2 regions of the Pseudacidovorax sp. DMC4 genome follow, and region 2 is predicted to be linked to the other one. Evidence: predicted binding sites of a transcription regulator. Region 2 holds the regulator's gene; the other holds the start of a gene.
The links. Region 2 encodes NrdR, which represses ribonucleotide reductase genes. Its sites were predicted from a motif close to CACNANATNTNGTG; they were not measured.
Positions count from the first base shown of each region.

Region 1 (7,150 bases), on a different contig from region 2:
GGAAGGGGATGCCATCGACCGGCCTGCGGCCATGTCCGATGCATTCGACAGTGCGCCCGAATTGGAGGGCTTGACTTCGTCGTCCCAGGTCAACATAGAAAAATCCAATGCTCAATTATCAGAGCAACGACACGCGATTGAAAAGTTCTTCGGCTGTGTCGTTGCTGAATTTTGTTGTGCCTGGGCATCGGGTCTGTCGTCCGATGCCCCGACATGAAGGCATGCGTTCCTGCTTTGCGCAGGAACGCATGCAGCAACGCGCGACGCGCGCTGGAATCACTGGCAGGCTTCGCAGCCCGGATCGTCGATGGCGCAGAACTTGATGTCGGTGGCGGGCACCGCGTTCATCTGCGCTTGCGCCGCGGCGGCTGCGGCTTCGAGTGCGCTGGGCGCGCTGGCTGCAGCAGCGGGCTGCATGGCCATGGACGAGCTGCCACCGGAGGACACGGCGTTGAGGCGGCTCGATTGCACGGTCGACTTCTCGGCGTGCGTGGCGCTGATGGTGCGCAGGTAGTAGGTGGTCTTGAGGCCGCGCGTCCAGGCCAGCGTGTAGGTGTCGTGCAGCTTCTTGCCCGAGGCGCCGGCCATGTAGATGTTCAGACTCTGCGCCTGGTCGATCCACTTCTGGCGGCGCGCAGCGGCCTCGACCAGCCATTGCGGCTCGACCTCGAAGGCCGTGGCGTACAGCGCCTTCACGTCCTGCGGCACGCGGTCGATGGGACGCAGCGAGCCGTCGAAGTGCTTGAGGTCCATGACCATCACGTCGTCCCACAGGCCCAGGCGCTTGAGGTCGCGCACCAGGTAGTGGTTGATGACGGTGAATTCGCCCGACAGGTTGGACTTGACCGACAGGTTGCCGAAGCAGGGCTCGATCGAGGCGTCCACGCCGATGATGTTGGAGATGGTCGCCGTCGGTGCGATGGCCACGCAGTTGGAGTTGCGCATGCCGTCCTGCTTGATCTTGGCGCGCAGCGCGTCCCAGTCGAGGGTGCGCGAGCGGTCCACCTCGACATAGCCGCCGCGGGCCTTTTCCAGCAGGTCGAGCGAATCGATGGGCAGGATGCCCTTGTCCCACAGCGAGCCCTTGAAGCTGCTGTAGCGGCCACGCTCGGCGGCCAGTTCGGTGGAGGCCCAGTAGGCGTAGTAGCAGATGGCTTCCATCGACTTGTCGGCGAACTGGACGGCCTGCTCGCTGGCATAGGGGATGCGCAGCTCGTACAGCGCGTCCTGGAAGCCCATCAGGCCCAGGCCCACCGGGCGGTGGCGCAGGTTCGAGTCGCGCGCCTTCTTGACGGCGTAGTAGTTGATGTCGATGACGTTGTCGAGCATGCGCATGGCGACCGAGATGGTCTTCCTGAGCTTCTCGTGGTCGACGCCACCGTCCTTCAAGTGCTGAAGCAGGTTGACCGAGCCCAGGTTGCAGACGGCGGTCTCGGTGTCGCTGGTGTTGAGCGTGATCTCGGTGCAGAGGTTGGACGAGTGCACCACGCCGGCATGCTGCTGCGGCGAGCGCACGTTGCAGGCGTCCTTGAAGGTGATCCAGGGATGGCCGGTCTCGAACAGCATCGAGAGCATCTTGCGCCACAGGTCGGTGGCGGGCACCGTCTTGGCGGGCTTGATCTCGCCGCGCGCGGCCTTCTCTTCGTAGGCGACGTAGGCCTTTTCGAAGTCGGCGCCGAACAGGTCGTGCAGGTCGGGCACGGAAGAGGGCGAGAACAGCGTCCAGTTGCCCTTTTCCATCACGCGGCGCATGAACAGGTCGGGGATCCAGTTGGCCGTGTTCATGTCGTGGGTGCGGCGGCGGTCGTCACCCGTGTTCTTGCGCAGCTCCAGGAACTCCTCGATGTCCAGGTGCCAGGTCTCCAGGTAGGTGCAGACCGCGCCCTTGCGCTTGCCGCCCTGGTTGACGGCCACGGCCGTGTCGTTGACCACCTTGAGGAAGGGCACCACGCCCTGCGATTCGCCGTTGGTGCCTTTGATGTGCGAGCCCAGGGCGCGCACGCGGGTCCAGTCGTTGCCCAGGCCGCCGGCGAACTTCGACAGCAGCGCGTTCTCCTTGATCGACTCGTAGATGCCGTCCAGGTCGTCCGGCACCGTGGTCAGGTAGCAGGAGGACAGCTGCGAGCGCAACGTGCCGCTGTTGAACAGCGTGGGCGTGGACGACATGAAGTCGAACGACGAGAGCACCTCGTAGAACTCGATGGCGCGCGCCTCGCGGTCGATCTCGCCCAGCGCCAGGCCCATGGCCACGCGCATGAAGAAGGCCTGCGGCAGCTCGATGCGGCTCTTGCGCACGTGCAGGAAGTAGCGGTCGTACAGGGTCTGCAGGCCCAGGTAGTCGAACTTCAGGTCGCGGTCGGCCTTGAGGGCTGCGCCCAGGCGGCCCAGGTCGTACTGCAGCAGCTTCTCGTCGAGCAGCTCGTTCTCGACGCCCTTCTTGATGAACTGCGGGAAGTAGTCGGCGTAGGCGGCGCCCATTTCGGCGTGCGCCACTTCGCGGCCCAGCACTTCCTTGACGATGGTGTGCAGCAGCAGGCGCGCGGTGGCGTAGGTGTAGTCGGGATCCTTCTCGATCAGCGTGCGGGCAGCCAGGATCGAGGCCTTGTAGACCTCGTCCAGCGGCACGCCGTCGTACAGGTTGCGCATGGTCTCGGCCACGATGGGCTCGGCCTTCACGCCATCGCCCAGGCCGACGCAGGCGGACTGCAGCAGCGATTGCAGGGCGCCCATGTCCAGCGGAACTCGCTCGCCGCCGTCCAGCACATGCAGTTGCGGCGCGGCGGCCGCAGCCGTCTGCTCGACTTGCTTGGAGCGCTCTTGCGCACGGCGCTCGCGGTAGAGCACGTAGGCGCGGGCGACTTCCTGGTAGCCGCCGCGCATCAGGCCGAGCTCGACCTGGTCCTGCACGTCCTCGATGTGGAAGGTGCCGCCGCCCGGGCGCGAGCGCACCAGCGCGCGGACCACGGCCTGCGTCAGGCCCTCGACCGTCTCGCGCACGCTGGCCGAGGCCGCGCCCTGCGTCCCGTGCACCGCAAGGAAGGCCTTCATCATCGCCACGGTGATCTTCTCGGGCGCAAAGGGCACCACGGCGCCGTTGCGGCGGATGATCTGGTAGTGGGCGAGGGCCGGGGCCGTCGTGCCCGCCACATCGCGGCCGGCGGGCATCGTCGGCAGGGGCTGGGCGGAGGTGGCAGGGGAGTTCAAGGCAGTCTGCATGCGGTTCCTCTTGAGGGGGCTTGGTGTTCGTCGATCAGGGCGCGGGCGGGCAGGGATCCATGCCGCCGCGTCGATGGAGGGGCACTATATCTGGTGTCCGAAGGAGAGCCAATGCACTACCGGTAGTGTTTGGTCGGGCGACCGGGTCAAGCTTGACTTCCGGTGAAACCCCAGGATTTCGCGCCGGAGCCAAGCAGCAGTAGGTGCCTGCGCGGCCGAGGCCGCAACGATGGGGCTTGGCGGGCGATTTGGCGCGCAAACCCGCATGAACAGGGGCTTGGCGACGCCCGGCCATCCGGCCCGCCCCGGAGCGCTGGCGCCATCGCTCCCCGGGGTCCGATTGAAAAATTTAAGGAGCGGCCGGGAAGGCGATGGTGGTGCCCGCCAGCTGCCGCGCCAAGCGGGCCCAGTCGAAGCCCGGCCCCGGGTCGTATTTGCGGCCGGGGGCGATGTGTTCGTGGCCGGCGACGTGGGCAATCGGATAGCGGGCCGACAGTGCCCGCGCGAGCTGGGCCAGCGTCTCGTACTGCGCGTCCTCGAAACGCTCGCCTTCCAGACCTTCCAGTTCCACGCCGACCGAATCGTCATTGCAGTTGGCGCGTCCCCGCCACTGCGAGACGCCGGCGTGCCAGGCCCGGTCGTCCACGCTCACGAACTGCCAGAGTTCGCCATTGCGACGGATGTAGAAGTGCGCCGAGACCTCCAGGCCCCGGATCTGCGCGAAGTAGGGATGCGCGTCCCAGTCCAGCCGGTTGGTGAAGAGCTGCTGCACCTCCTCACCGCCATAGTGGCCGGGCGGCAGGCTGATGGAGTGCACCACCAGGAGGTCGATGCAGGCCCCCGCCGGACGGGGGCCGAAGTTGGGGGTGTCCAGCCGCCGCGCCGCCCGCAGCCAGCCACCGTCCCAGGGGGCGGTGTCGGGCTCAGTCATCGTCGCCATGCGGCACCGCGATGCCCAGACGCGCGATGCGGTAGCGGATCTGGCGCAGGCTCAGGCCCAGGCGCGCGGCAGCCGCGGTGCGGTTGTAGTTGGCCTCGCGCAGCGCGCGCTCGACGATGCCGCGTTCCTGGTCGTCGAGGTACTGCTGCAGATCAGTGGGCACGGGGGGGGCTCCCGCGACTGCCGGCGATCGGGTGGGCGCGGCCTCCGGCACGGGAACGGCCGTCACGGCGCCCGGCGCTGGCGTGGCAAAGAGCGGCATGGACAGGTCCTGCATACCGCTGCCGTCAGCGGCCTCGACGTCCAGCTGCAGCGTGTCGCCCTCGCTCAGTGCCACCGCGCGATGCAGCAGGTTCTCCAGTTCGCGCACGTTGCCGCGCAGCGGATGCGATTCGAGCTTGAGTAGCACCTGCATCGTCATCCTCGGCACCGGCTGGCCGCTTTCCTCGGCGATGCGCGCCAGCAGGGCGGTGCACAGGGCCGACAGGTCTTCCCGGCGCTCGCGCAGCGGCGGCAGCCGGACCTCGATCACGTTGAGGCGGTAGAACAGGTCCTGCCGGAAGCGGCCCGCCAGCACCTCGGCCTGCAGGTCCTTGTGTGTGGCGCTGACGATGCGCACGTCCACCGGCTCCTCCTGCGTGCTGCCGATGGGGCGCACGCAGCGTTCCTGGATGGCCCGCAGCAGCTTGGACTGCATGGCCAGAGGCAGGTCGCCGATCTCGTCGAGGAAGAGCGTGCCCCCGCGCGCCGCCTGGAAGTAGCCGTCACGGTCCTGCATCGCGCCGGTGTAGGAGCCCTTGCGTGCGCCGAAGAACTCGGCTTCCAGCAGCGCCTCCGGAATGGCGCCACAGTTGACGGCGACGAAGGGGCCTCCCGCCCGTTGGCTGCAGCCGTGCAGGGCGCGCGCCACCAATTCCTTGCCCGTGCCCGATTCGCCGTGAATCAGCACCGGCGCCATGCCGCGTGCCACACGCACGATGCGGGCCTTGACTGCGCGCATGACGTCCGACTCGCCCACCAGGCGCGCCAGCGCGGCGCGGGCCGCGGGCGCGACGCCTGCCTCGGCCGGCGCTTCTTCGGCCGGCACGATCGGCGCGGACTCGCGTGGCGACGCGGGACGTGCCGGCGTGCCGCCCGGGCGCTCCTGCACGGCCGAGGCCACCACGCTGCGGAACTGCTTCAGGTCCACCGGCTTGGTCAGGTAGTCGAAGGCGCCGGCCTTGAGCGCCTCGACGGCGTTCTCGGCCGAGCCGTAGGCGGTCATCACGACGCAGCGTTCGCTGCGCTGGTGGCGGGCGATGCGCTGCAGCAGCTCCAGGCCGAGCCCGTCGGGCAGCCGCATGTCGGTGATCACGGCATCGAAGCGGTTGGCCTGCAGGTGCTGCCACGCCTCCTCCACGCTGCTGGCCGCTTCGACCAGGTAGCCCTCGCGCAGCAGGGTCAGCTCGTAGAGGGTGCGCAGGTCGGGCTCGTCGTCCACGACGAGGATCTGCGCCGGCGGCGATGCGGGAGAACTGCTCACCGAGCTATTGTGGCAAAGCGCCCGCCTGCGCTGGCGCGAAGCTCAGCAGGAAGGCATTGCCGGCCGGCACGTCGGGTGCGGGACGCAGGCGTTCGTAGCGGATGGTGGCCCCATGGCGCTCGCACAGCTCGCGGCAGATGAACAGGCCCAGCCCGCTGGAGCGGCTCTCGGACGAGAAGAAGGGCTCGAACAGGTGGCGTTCCACGCCCTGCTCCAGGGGCGCGCCGTCGCTCCAGACGGCCAGGGTGGGCCGGCCGTCGCCCGCGGCGAAGGTGTGGACGCGGATGGATTCCTCGCCCGGTCCTGCATAGCGGGCGGCGTTGTCCAGCAGGTTGACCAGGATGCGCCGCAGGTGCTCCTCGTTGAAGCGCACCGCCGGCAGACTTTCCACCAGGCGCAGGGCCGGCTGCGCGCGGCCGCTCTGGCGGCTCCACTCGTCGACCATGGTGTAGACGCTGGCGGCAAGGGGCAGGGCCGTTCCCTGGCCCAGGTCGCTGCCCTGCTGGCGCACGCGCGCGACGTCCAGCACCTCGTCGACGATGCGGCCGAGCCGGCGTGCGTTCTGCTGCACCATGGCATTGAGGCGCTGCTGTGCCGGCTCGGTCAGATCCTCCTCCAGCAGGGCGCTGGCCTGCGTGATGGCGGCCAGCGGATTGCGGATCTCGTGCGCGACGGCCGCCGACATGCGGCCCATCGCAGCCATCTTCTCGGTGCGGATGCGGGCTTCCAGCTGTCGCAGGTCCTGCAGGAACATCACGCAGAAGCCGCGGTCGCGGGCGCCGTCCACGGCCGTCAGCCGGGTGCGCACCCGCAGCTCGCGCGGCGTGGCCTGGGGCTGGGCGATCGGCAGGTCGGCGCCGAGGTCGGCCCTGTCCTCGAAGGTGCGCTGCGCCAGGCTGGCCAGCGGCTGCCACGCCGGATGGGCCAGCAGCGAGCGCGGCAGCGAGCCGCGGTCCAGCCCGCCCCCCAGCAGGGCATCGGCGGCCGGGTTGGCCGTGTGCACGCGGCCGGCCTCGTCCACCACCAGCACGCCTTCGGCCAGCGCCTCGATCACGAGGGCATTGATCTGCGCCTGCAACTGGGCCGAATCCTGGCTGCGGCTGGCGCGGGCCTCTTCGCGGGCCAGCCGCAGCGCCAGCTGGTGGGCCAGCAGCGACAGCACGAACAGGCCCGTGCCGGTCAGTGCGGCCTGGAGCAGCCGGCCCGGCCCGTCGGGGCCGGCCGTGAGCTGGAAGCGCAGCGCCTCGGCCAGCATCAGCAGCGTGGCGGCCGAGGTGGTGGCCAGCCCGACCACCAGGCCCCCGGCCACGGCCGCCATGAGCACCGGAAGGGCCAGCAAGGGCGTGTAGTTGACCGTGGTGCCGGTCTGCAGCGCCTGAAGCAGTGCGAACACGGCAACGTCGAGGCCGATGCACAGCAGCCAGGTCATGCCCAGCCGTCGCAGCGGCAGGCGCGCGGGTGTACGCAGCCGG
Region 1 covers NZ_JBQUYR010000012.1:145,549-152,698, forward strand. The annotation lists gene ACT54X_RS21425 (ribonucleotide-diphosphate reductase subunit beta) at 1-96, opposite strand, end outside; gene ACT54X_RS21430 (hypothetical protein) at 32-217, shown strand; gene ACT54X_RS21435 (ribonucleoside-diphosphate reductase subunit alpha) at 277-3,216, opposite strand; gene ampD (1,6-anhydro-N-acetylmuramyl-L-alanine amidase AmpD) at 3,566-4,156, opposite strand; gene ACT54X_RS21445 (sigma 54-interacting transcriptional regulator) at 4,140-5,678, opposite strand; gene ACT54X_RS21450 (sensor histidine kinase) at 5,683-7,150, opposite strand, start outside.
Region 1: ACT54X_RS21435 (ribonucleoside-diphosphate reductase subunit alpha) is a predicted target of NrdR. The motif match lies at 3,299-3,312, and genes of this name have one in related genera.

Region 2 (7,150 bases):
CGACCTGGCTGGCGAGGGCCTGCTTGCTGCCCATCACGCCCGCGTCGCGCAGGCCGCGACAGTACAGCGTGGGCACGCCGTCATCGTCCGGCTCGATGAAGTAGCGCTGGTCGGCCAGCGCGTAGCGCAAGGCGCCGTCCGAGCTGGACGTGGCCCAGGCGGCGATGCCCTCCAGCACGCAGTTGGACGGCTGGTCGGTGCCCACCGGCACCGTGACATGGACGTCTGCCTGATGCCGGATCGCGAAGGCGTGCGGCCGCGCATCGCCGGTGGGCGCCTTGCAGGCCAGTGCGTCGAAGGCGGCGCCCGTATCGGAAAAGGCGCCTGCGCAGCCTCGCACGGCGAGGCCCTGGAAATGCGGCGTGCCCTGGTCGTCGAACTCCGACAAGCCGGCGAGCCGCATCTGCTGGGCCAGCAGTTGCAGGGTCATCGCGCCGTCGCTGTGGAGTTGCACCTGCGCCGCGACGCGGCGTACCGGCTGGCCGGTGATCACGTAGACCTGGACCGCCAGAAGCACGAGGGCAAGGCCGATGGCGGAGGACAGCAGCAACTCGACGAGGCTGGTGCCGGCCTGCCGGTGCCGCGCGTGTCGACGGTGTTCCGATGGCATCAGAGGGCGAAGCGCTGGAAGAGGCAGGCCTGTTCGGGGGCAGGCTTGCCCAGTTCGGCCGGGCAGTCGGCCTGGTTGGCGGCACCCAGCCCGTCCTCGGCTGCCGCGCCGGCGGTCCACCAGACCAGCCAGACCTGCAGCACCTGGGCGCCATTGTCCTGGGTGGTCTTCACCTGCGCACGAGCCTGGGGCAGTTGGGCGGCCGCCGTCGTGAGGAGGTTGCGCTGGTCCAGCGCTGCGACCCGCCGCGCGGCCTCCGCGGCGTCGGCCAGGTCGGCTGCGGGTGCGGCGGCTGCAGGCGGTGGCTGATCGAGGCCGAGCGCATAGCGCCCCTCCTGCAGGCCCCTGGGATTCATGCGGGCGCGTTCGGCATGGTCCTGCGCGAGGAGGAGGGCGGCCGCCCGTTGCTGGGTGGCCTGCAGTTGCTGGTAGGTGCGTGCGGCCAGCCGCGCCCCACCCAGGGCGGCACCGGCCAGGAGCATCAGCGCGACGAGCACTTCGAGCAGCGAAAAGCCCAGGGCGCGGCGGCGAGGCGCGATGGCGGCCACCCTCACGATCCGGTCGTCACCCGCGCACGGCCGATGCGGTTGAGCACCAGCTTGCGCACCGGCACTTCGGGATGGCTCGAGGTGATCGCGAGGCTGGTCGGCGTGCTGTTCAGCAGGCCGTTGGGCAGGAACACGAGGCGCTGGACGCTGCCGCTGGCCGGCGCGATGCGCAGCAGCCCGGGCAGACGCGGCTGGACGTGCATCAGCGGCTCGTCCGTGCCGCGCACGCCGTCGCCATCACGGTCGCCGAAGACGATCCAGCCGGCGCTCCAGTCCGAGGAGGCGAGGCAGCCGTTGCCGTCGGCGCTGACGCAGACCGTGGCACGGCCGGAGGAACGCAGGGCGTGGATGCGCGCGAGGTCGAGGCTCTCGCGCAGGGCTTGGCTGGCACGGCTGCTCTGCCAGTCGCGCAGCCAGCGCGCCACGTTGGGCATGGCCACCGTGGCGGCCGTCAGCATGACGGCCAGACAGATCAGCCCCTCGACCAGCGAAAAGCCCCGCATCCGCGCCGATCGCGCGTTCCTTCCTCGCATGGTGCGCCCCCTCGTTCCCGTTCGAGCGCGGGATGTTAGGGACGCATCCATGCGCCAGGCACCGATGCACGACGGGAGTGCCGCCGGGGGCGATCAGCGGACAGGCAGGGAGAGTCGGGAAAGGAAGGTGAGCCGACGCTGCGGGCGTGCATCGGCATGCTGCCGCCCCAGGAGGCCGGCGGCGGTCAGATGTCCCGCAAAAGCCGGCGGAACTCTTCGACGTCCTCGAAGCTGCGGTACACCGAGGCGAAGCGCACGTAGGCGACCTTGTCCAGCCGCTGCAGCTCGTGCATGACCAGTTCGCCGAGCTTGCTCGACTCGATCTCGCGCAGCCCGCCCGACAGCAGCGTCTGCTCGATGCGCATGAGCGCCTCGTCGATCTGCTGCACGCCCACGGGTCGCTTGCGCAGGGCGAGCATCATCGAGGCGCGCACCTTGGCCGGGTCGTAGTCGGCGCGGCTGCCGTCCTTCTTGACGACCGCCGGAAAGTTGACGTCAGGCCGCTCGTAGGTGGTGAAGCGCTTCTCGCAGCCGCCGCACTGGCGGCGGCGGCGGACGAAGTCGCCATCTTCCGAGATGCGGGTCTCGACGACCTGCGTCTCGGCGTGGCCGCAGAAGGGGCATTTCATGCGGCCGTGCCTGCTTCAGCGGTAGACCGGGAAGCGGCTGGTGAGTGCTGCAACCTTGGCGCGCACGGCTTCGATGTTGGCGGCGTCGCGCGGGTTGTCCAGCACGTCGGCAATCAGGTGGGCCGTGGCGCGGGCTTCCTCGTCCTTGAAGCCGCGGGTGGTCATCGCAGGGGTGCCAACGCGCACGCCGCTGGTCACGAAGGGCTTCTCGGGATCGTTGGGGATCGCATTCTTGTTGATGGTCATGTGGGCGCTGCCCAGCACGGCCTCGGCTTCCTTGCCGGTGATGCCCTTGGCGCGCAGGTCGACCAGCATCACGTGGCTCTCGGTACGGCCGCTCACGATGCGCAGGCCGCGCGAGGTCAGCGTCTCGGCCACGATCTGGGCGTTCTTCACCACCTGCTGCTGGTAGGCCTTGAACTCGGGCGTCAGCGCTTCCTTGAAGGCCACGGCCTTGGCGGCGATGACGTGCATCAGGGGGCCACCTTGCAGGCCTGGGAAGATGGCGCTGTTGATCGCCTTTTCGTGCTCCGCCTTCATCAGGATGAAGCCGCCACGCGGGCCGCGCAGGCTCTTGTGGGTGGTGGAGGTCACCACATCGGCATAGGGCACAGGGTTGGGGTACACGCCCGCGGCGATCAGGCCGGCATAGTGGGCCATGTCGACCATGAAGATGGCGCCGACGTCCTTGGCCACCTTGGCGAAGCGCTCGAAGTCGATGCGCAGGCTGTAGGCCGAGGCACCGGCCACGATCAGCTTGGGCCTGGACTCGTGGGCCTTGCGCTCCATCGCGTCGTAGTCGATCTCTTCCTTGTCGTTCAGGCCGTAGGAGACGACGTTGAACCACTTGCCTGACATGTTCAGCGGCATGCCGTGGGTGAGGTGGCCGCCTTCGGCCAGGCTCATGCCCATGATGGTGTCGCCTGGCTTGAGGAAGGCCAGGAACACGGCCTCGTTGGCGGAGGCGCCGCAGTGCGGCTGCACGTTGGCGGCGTCGGCGCCGAAGAGTTGCTTGATGCGGTCGATGGCCAGTTGCTCGGCGACGTCGACATATTCGCAGCCACCGTAGTAGCGCTTGCCCGGATAGCCTTCGGCGTACTTGTTGGTGAGCTGCGAGCCCTGGGCGGCCATCACGGCCGGCGAGGCGTAGTTCTCGCTGGCGATCAGCTCGATGTGGTCTTCCTGGCGCTGCGTCTCGGCGACGATGGCGGCGTACAGCTCGGGATCGGTCTCTGGGACCAGGATATTGCGTTGGTACATGGCAGTCCTTCGAAGAAGAGGGACCTTGCGGCGTCGGATCCGGCAAGGGCTGCCCAGGCGAACGGCTGATCGCCCCGGCTCCAGCCGCGGGCGGTGCGCTTCCCAGTGGTCATCCACGTCAGCGCCGGCTCGCCTCGCAAGGAGGGGCCGCGCCTATCGCCAGTCGCGCACCGGCGGAGTGTAGCCGAGGCCTTCGTCCCTCCCTCGTCCCAGGGGAACCGCAGCGCGCCACGCCCAAGAAAGAAAAAGGCGCCTGATCAAAGGCGCCTGGGAGGCTCGCCGGGGTGGCAGCGGTCAGGACGCGGGTTGTTCCAGCAGGGCGACCGTGGCGGGCGGCCGCGTCGTGGGCTTGGGCTCTCCCGCCGGGGCCATGACCGGGATCGGCTGGGTCCGTTGCGTGGGCTGCGTCGGCATCGCGGCCGGCGGCGGCGTGGTGGCGGCCGGTGCCGAGGGGGTGAAGATCGGCACATTGCGGCCGTTGGCCACCTGGCGCAGGCGGTCGTGCTCGGCCATCACCTTCACGGTGTAGCCGCCGTCGTCACCCAGGTTCGCAGCACCGACGTAATAGCGCAGGCCGCCTTCCAGCGAGCCGGCGCGGGCGATGCATTCCTGCAGCACCTTGACGCCGACGCGCAGGTTGGTGATGGGGTCGAAGGCCGCGAGCGTGCCACCGGCCGGCTCGTACTTGTCGCCATGGACGCGGGTCATCACCTGCATCAGGCCCTGTGCGCCGACGGGGCTCTGGGCGAACGGGTTGAAGCTCGATTCGACGGCCATGATGGCCAGGATCAGCGTCGGATCGAGCTTGGTCTGCCGGCCGATGTCGTAGGCCTCGGCGACCAGCACGCTCAGGGGCTCGGCCGCCACCTTGTATTTGCGGCTGAGCCAGTAGGCCACGGCCGCCTGGGGGCGGGGCAGCTCTTCGGGGCGCGCCGCGGTGGCCCGCTCCACGGCGTTGGGTGCCGGATCGGTGGGGGCCGGAGCCGGCTTGCGAGATTCCACCCAGGCAGCCAGACGCTCCTCGCCAACCTGTTGCAGGTCGGGGCGGGCGGCCAGCGCGACGACGACGAACACGAGCGCGAGCCCGATCAGCGCGAAGCCGTTGTGGACGATCTCGAAGAAACCATCGGCTACGTCGCTGGCAAAGGTTCGCAACCCCTGCATGCCAGCCCGCAAGACCTGATTCATTCGCTACTTTCCTTTCTCTGCGAGCTCCAAGGCTGCGAGTCGTGCACCAGGGTGCCGACTGCCTCGAACGATCGCGTGATGCGGCGGAGAACAGGTCCGTGCAGGGATACAAGGTGCACGGGCGTCCTGACTTCGCCAGAGAGGCCGGACCTGGGAAGTCCGGAAGAGAGCCCGGGGAGTAGGACTGCGGGAGCCCGGGCAGCGCGCATTCTAGGAACCGTTAAATACACGGTCAAGAATATCGAATCTTTTCTTTATGCTAAATAGGTGCTTAAAAGTTTGTCTATTGCCCCACCCAGCCTCATCGCTCGACTTCATTTGCCACGCCCGGTCGGCAGGCCTAATCTGCGGCTGTCTGCATCGCAGACGCTCCGCCGGCGCTTCTCCTGAAGGACGCAGTCCTGACGGGTGGCCCGGCCCCTCGGCGGCAATCCCTTGCTGCCAGTGCGTCGGGAACCTTCTTCTTCCCGCGCCAAAAGATGGATGCGGCCTGGCGCCCTCCGTCGAGCCCGGTGGCCTGTGCAAGCAGCCACCGGGCTTTTTCGTTGTGAGGTCCGCCGATGCCGACAAGGGGCGCCCACGCGGCGGCGCCCCGCCTCTCGTCGCAGGGCGAGTACGCGTTGCGGCACACTCCGCCCATGAATTTCTCCGGAACGAAGTACGGCCTTTGGTTGAGGCGGCTGGGCGTCGCCATCGCCGGCCTGCTGCTCCTGTGGCTGCTGCTCTGGGCCGCCGTGCCGCCGCTCCTGAAATGGCAGATCCAGAAGCAGGCATCGGCAGCGCTGGGCCGTAGCGTGACCTTGGGGGGCGTGCAGTTCCGGCCCTGGACGCTGGAGTTGTCGCTGTCGGACCTGGCGATCGCTGGCGTGGACGCTGCGCCGCCGCTGTTCACGGCGAAGCGCCTGTATGCGGACGCCGAACTTCAGTCTTTCCTGCGCCTGGCGCCGGTGGTCGATGCGCTGCGCATCGAGCAGCCCGCGCTGCGGTTGACGCGGCGCGCGGATGGCGCGCTGGACGTCGACGACATCCTGCGCCGGCTGAGCGGCCCCGCCGAGCCCAAGCCCGCGGGCGAGCCCGCCCGCTTCGTGCTCTACAACCTCGCGATCCACGACGGGCGCATTGCGCTGGACGACCAGGTGGCGAAGCGCCAGCACGTGGTCGAGGGGCTGGAGGTGCAGCTGCCCTTCCTCAGCAGCCTGGCATCGAAACGCGAGGTGGACGTCGAGCCCCGGCTGGCATTCACGCTCAATGGCAGCCGCTTCGACTCCTCCGCGTCGTCCCTGCCCTTCGCCGCCACGCACAAGACGGCCGCGCAGTTGCACATTGCCGGCCTCGATCTGGCGCCCTACCTGGCCTATGCACCGCCCGGCCTGCCGGTCGCGCTGCAGTCGGGCGTCGTGGACGTGGACCTGCGTGCCGACTTCGAGCGGGCCGACCATGCCTCGCTCAAGCTGTCCGGCACGGTCCAGGTCAAGGACGTGAAGGCCGTGGATGCGCAGGGCGGCGAACTGCTCAGGCTCGATGCGCTGAAGGTCCAGCTGGCGGATGTGCGTCCGCTGGAGCGGCAGGTGCATCTGGCGTCCGTGGAGGTCGATGCGCCCACGCTGGCGGCACGCCGCGACGCGCAGGGTCGCATCAACCTGCTGCTCACCGACGGCCGGACGCCGGCGCCGGCCACCGCGCACGCCGCTCGCACGGCCGCGCCGCCGACCTCGGCGCCATCGAAGGACGCTGCCGCGCCCGGTGCGTGGCAGGTGCGGGTCGACCGCGTGGCGGTGCGGGAAGGCCGCGTGGCCTGGCGCGACGATTCCGTGCGCCCAGCGGCGGCCATCGATGTGACCGGCCTGGGCGTCACGGTGGACGACGCGGCATGGCCCATGGCGCAACCGGCCCGCTTCTCGGGCGAGATGGCCGTGGCGCAAGGTCGGCTGCGCTTCGAAGGGCAGGGCAGCCCGAGCACGGTGAAGGCCCAGCTGGAGGCCAGCGACGTCCCGCTGTCCCTGGCCGCACCCTACCTGGCCTCGACGCTCAATCCGGCCGTGGACGGGCGCCTGGGCGGCCGACTGGGGCTGCAGTGGTCGCCGCAGACGCTGCTGCTCACGGCCGAGCGCGCCACGCTCGACAGCCTGTCGCTGACCGAAGGCAAGACGGCCCTGGCTGCGGTCGGCCACTTCGAGGTGCGCGATGCGCAGGCCGATCTGAAGGCGCGCACGCTCAGCGTGGGCAGCCTGACGGCCACGGAGCCGCGCGTCCGGGTGGAGCGGGACGAGGAGCAGCGCTGGATGTACCAGCGCTGGCTGCGCACGCCCGACGCGTCGACTGCGCCGGTGGCGCAGCCCCGCCAGGTGCAGGGTGAGCCGCCGCCCCCGTGGAAGGTCCGGA
Region 2 covers NZ_JBQUYR010000001.1:527,938-535,087, reverse strand. The annotation lists gene ACT54X_RS02420 (PilW family protein) at 1-610, opposite strand, end outside; gene pilV (type IV pilus modification protein PilV) at 610-1,164, opposite strand; gene ACT54X_RS02410 (GspH/FimT family pseudopilin) at 1,161-1,661, opposite strand; gene nrdR (transcriptional regulator NrdR) at 1,877-2,320, opposite strand; gene glyA (serine hydroxymethyltransferase) at 2,336-3,580, opposite strand; ZMP/ZTP riboswitch at 3,625-3,757, opposite strand; gene ACT54X_RS02395 (lytic transglycosylase domain-containing protein) at 3,875-4,768, opposite strand; gene ACT54X_RS02390 (DUF748 domain-containing protein) at 5,407-7,150, shown strand, end outside.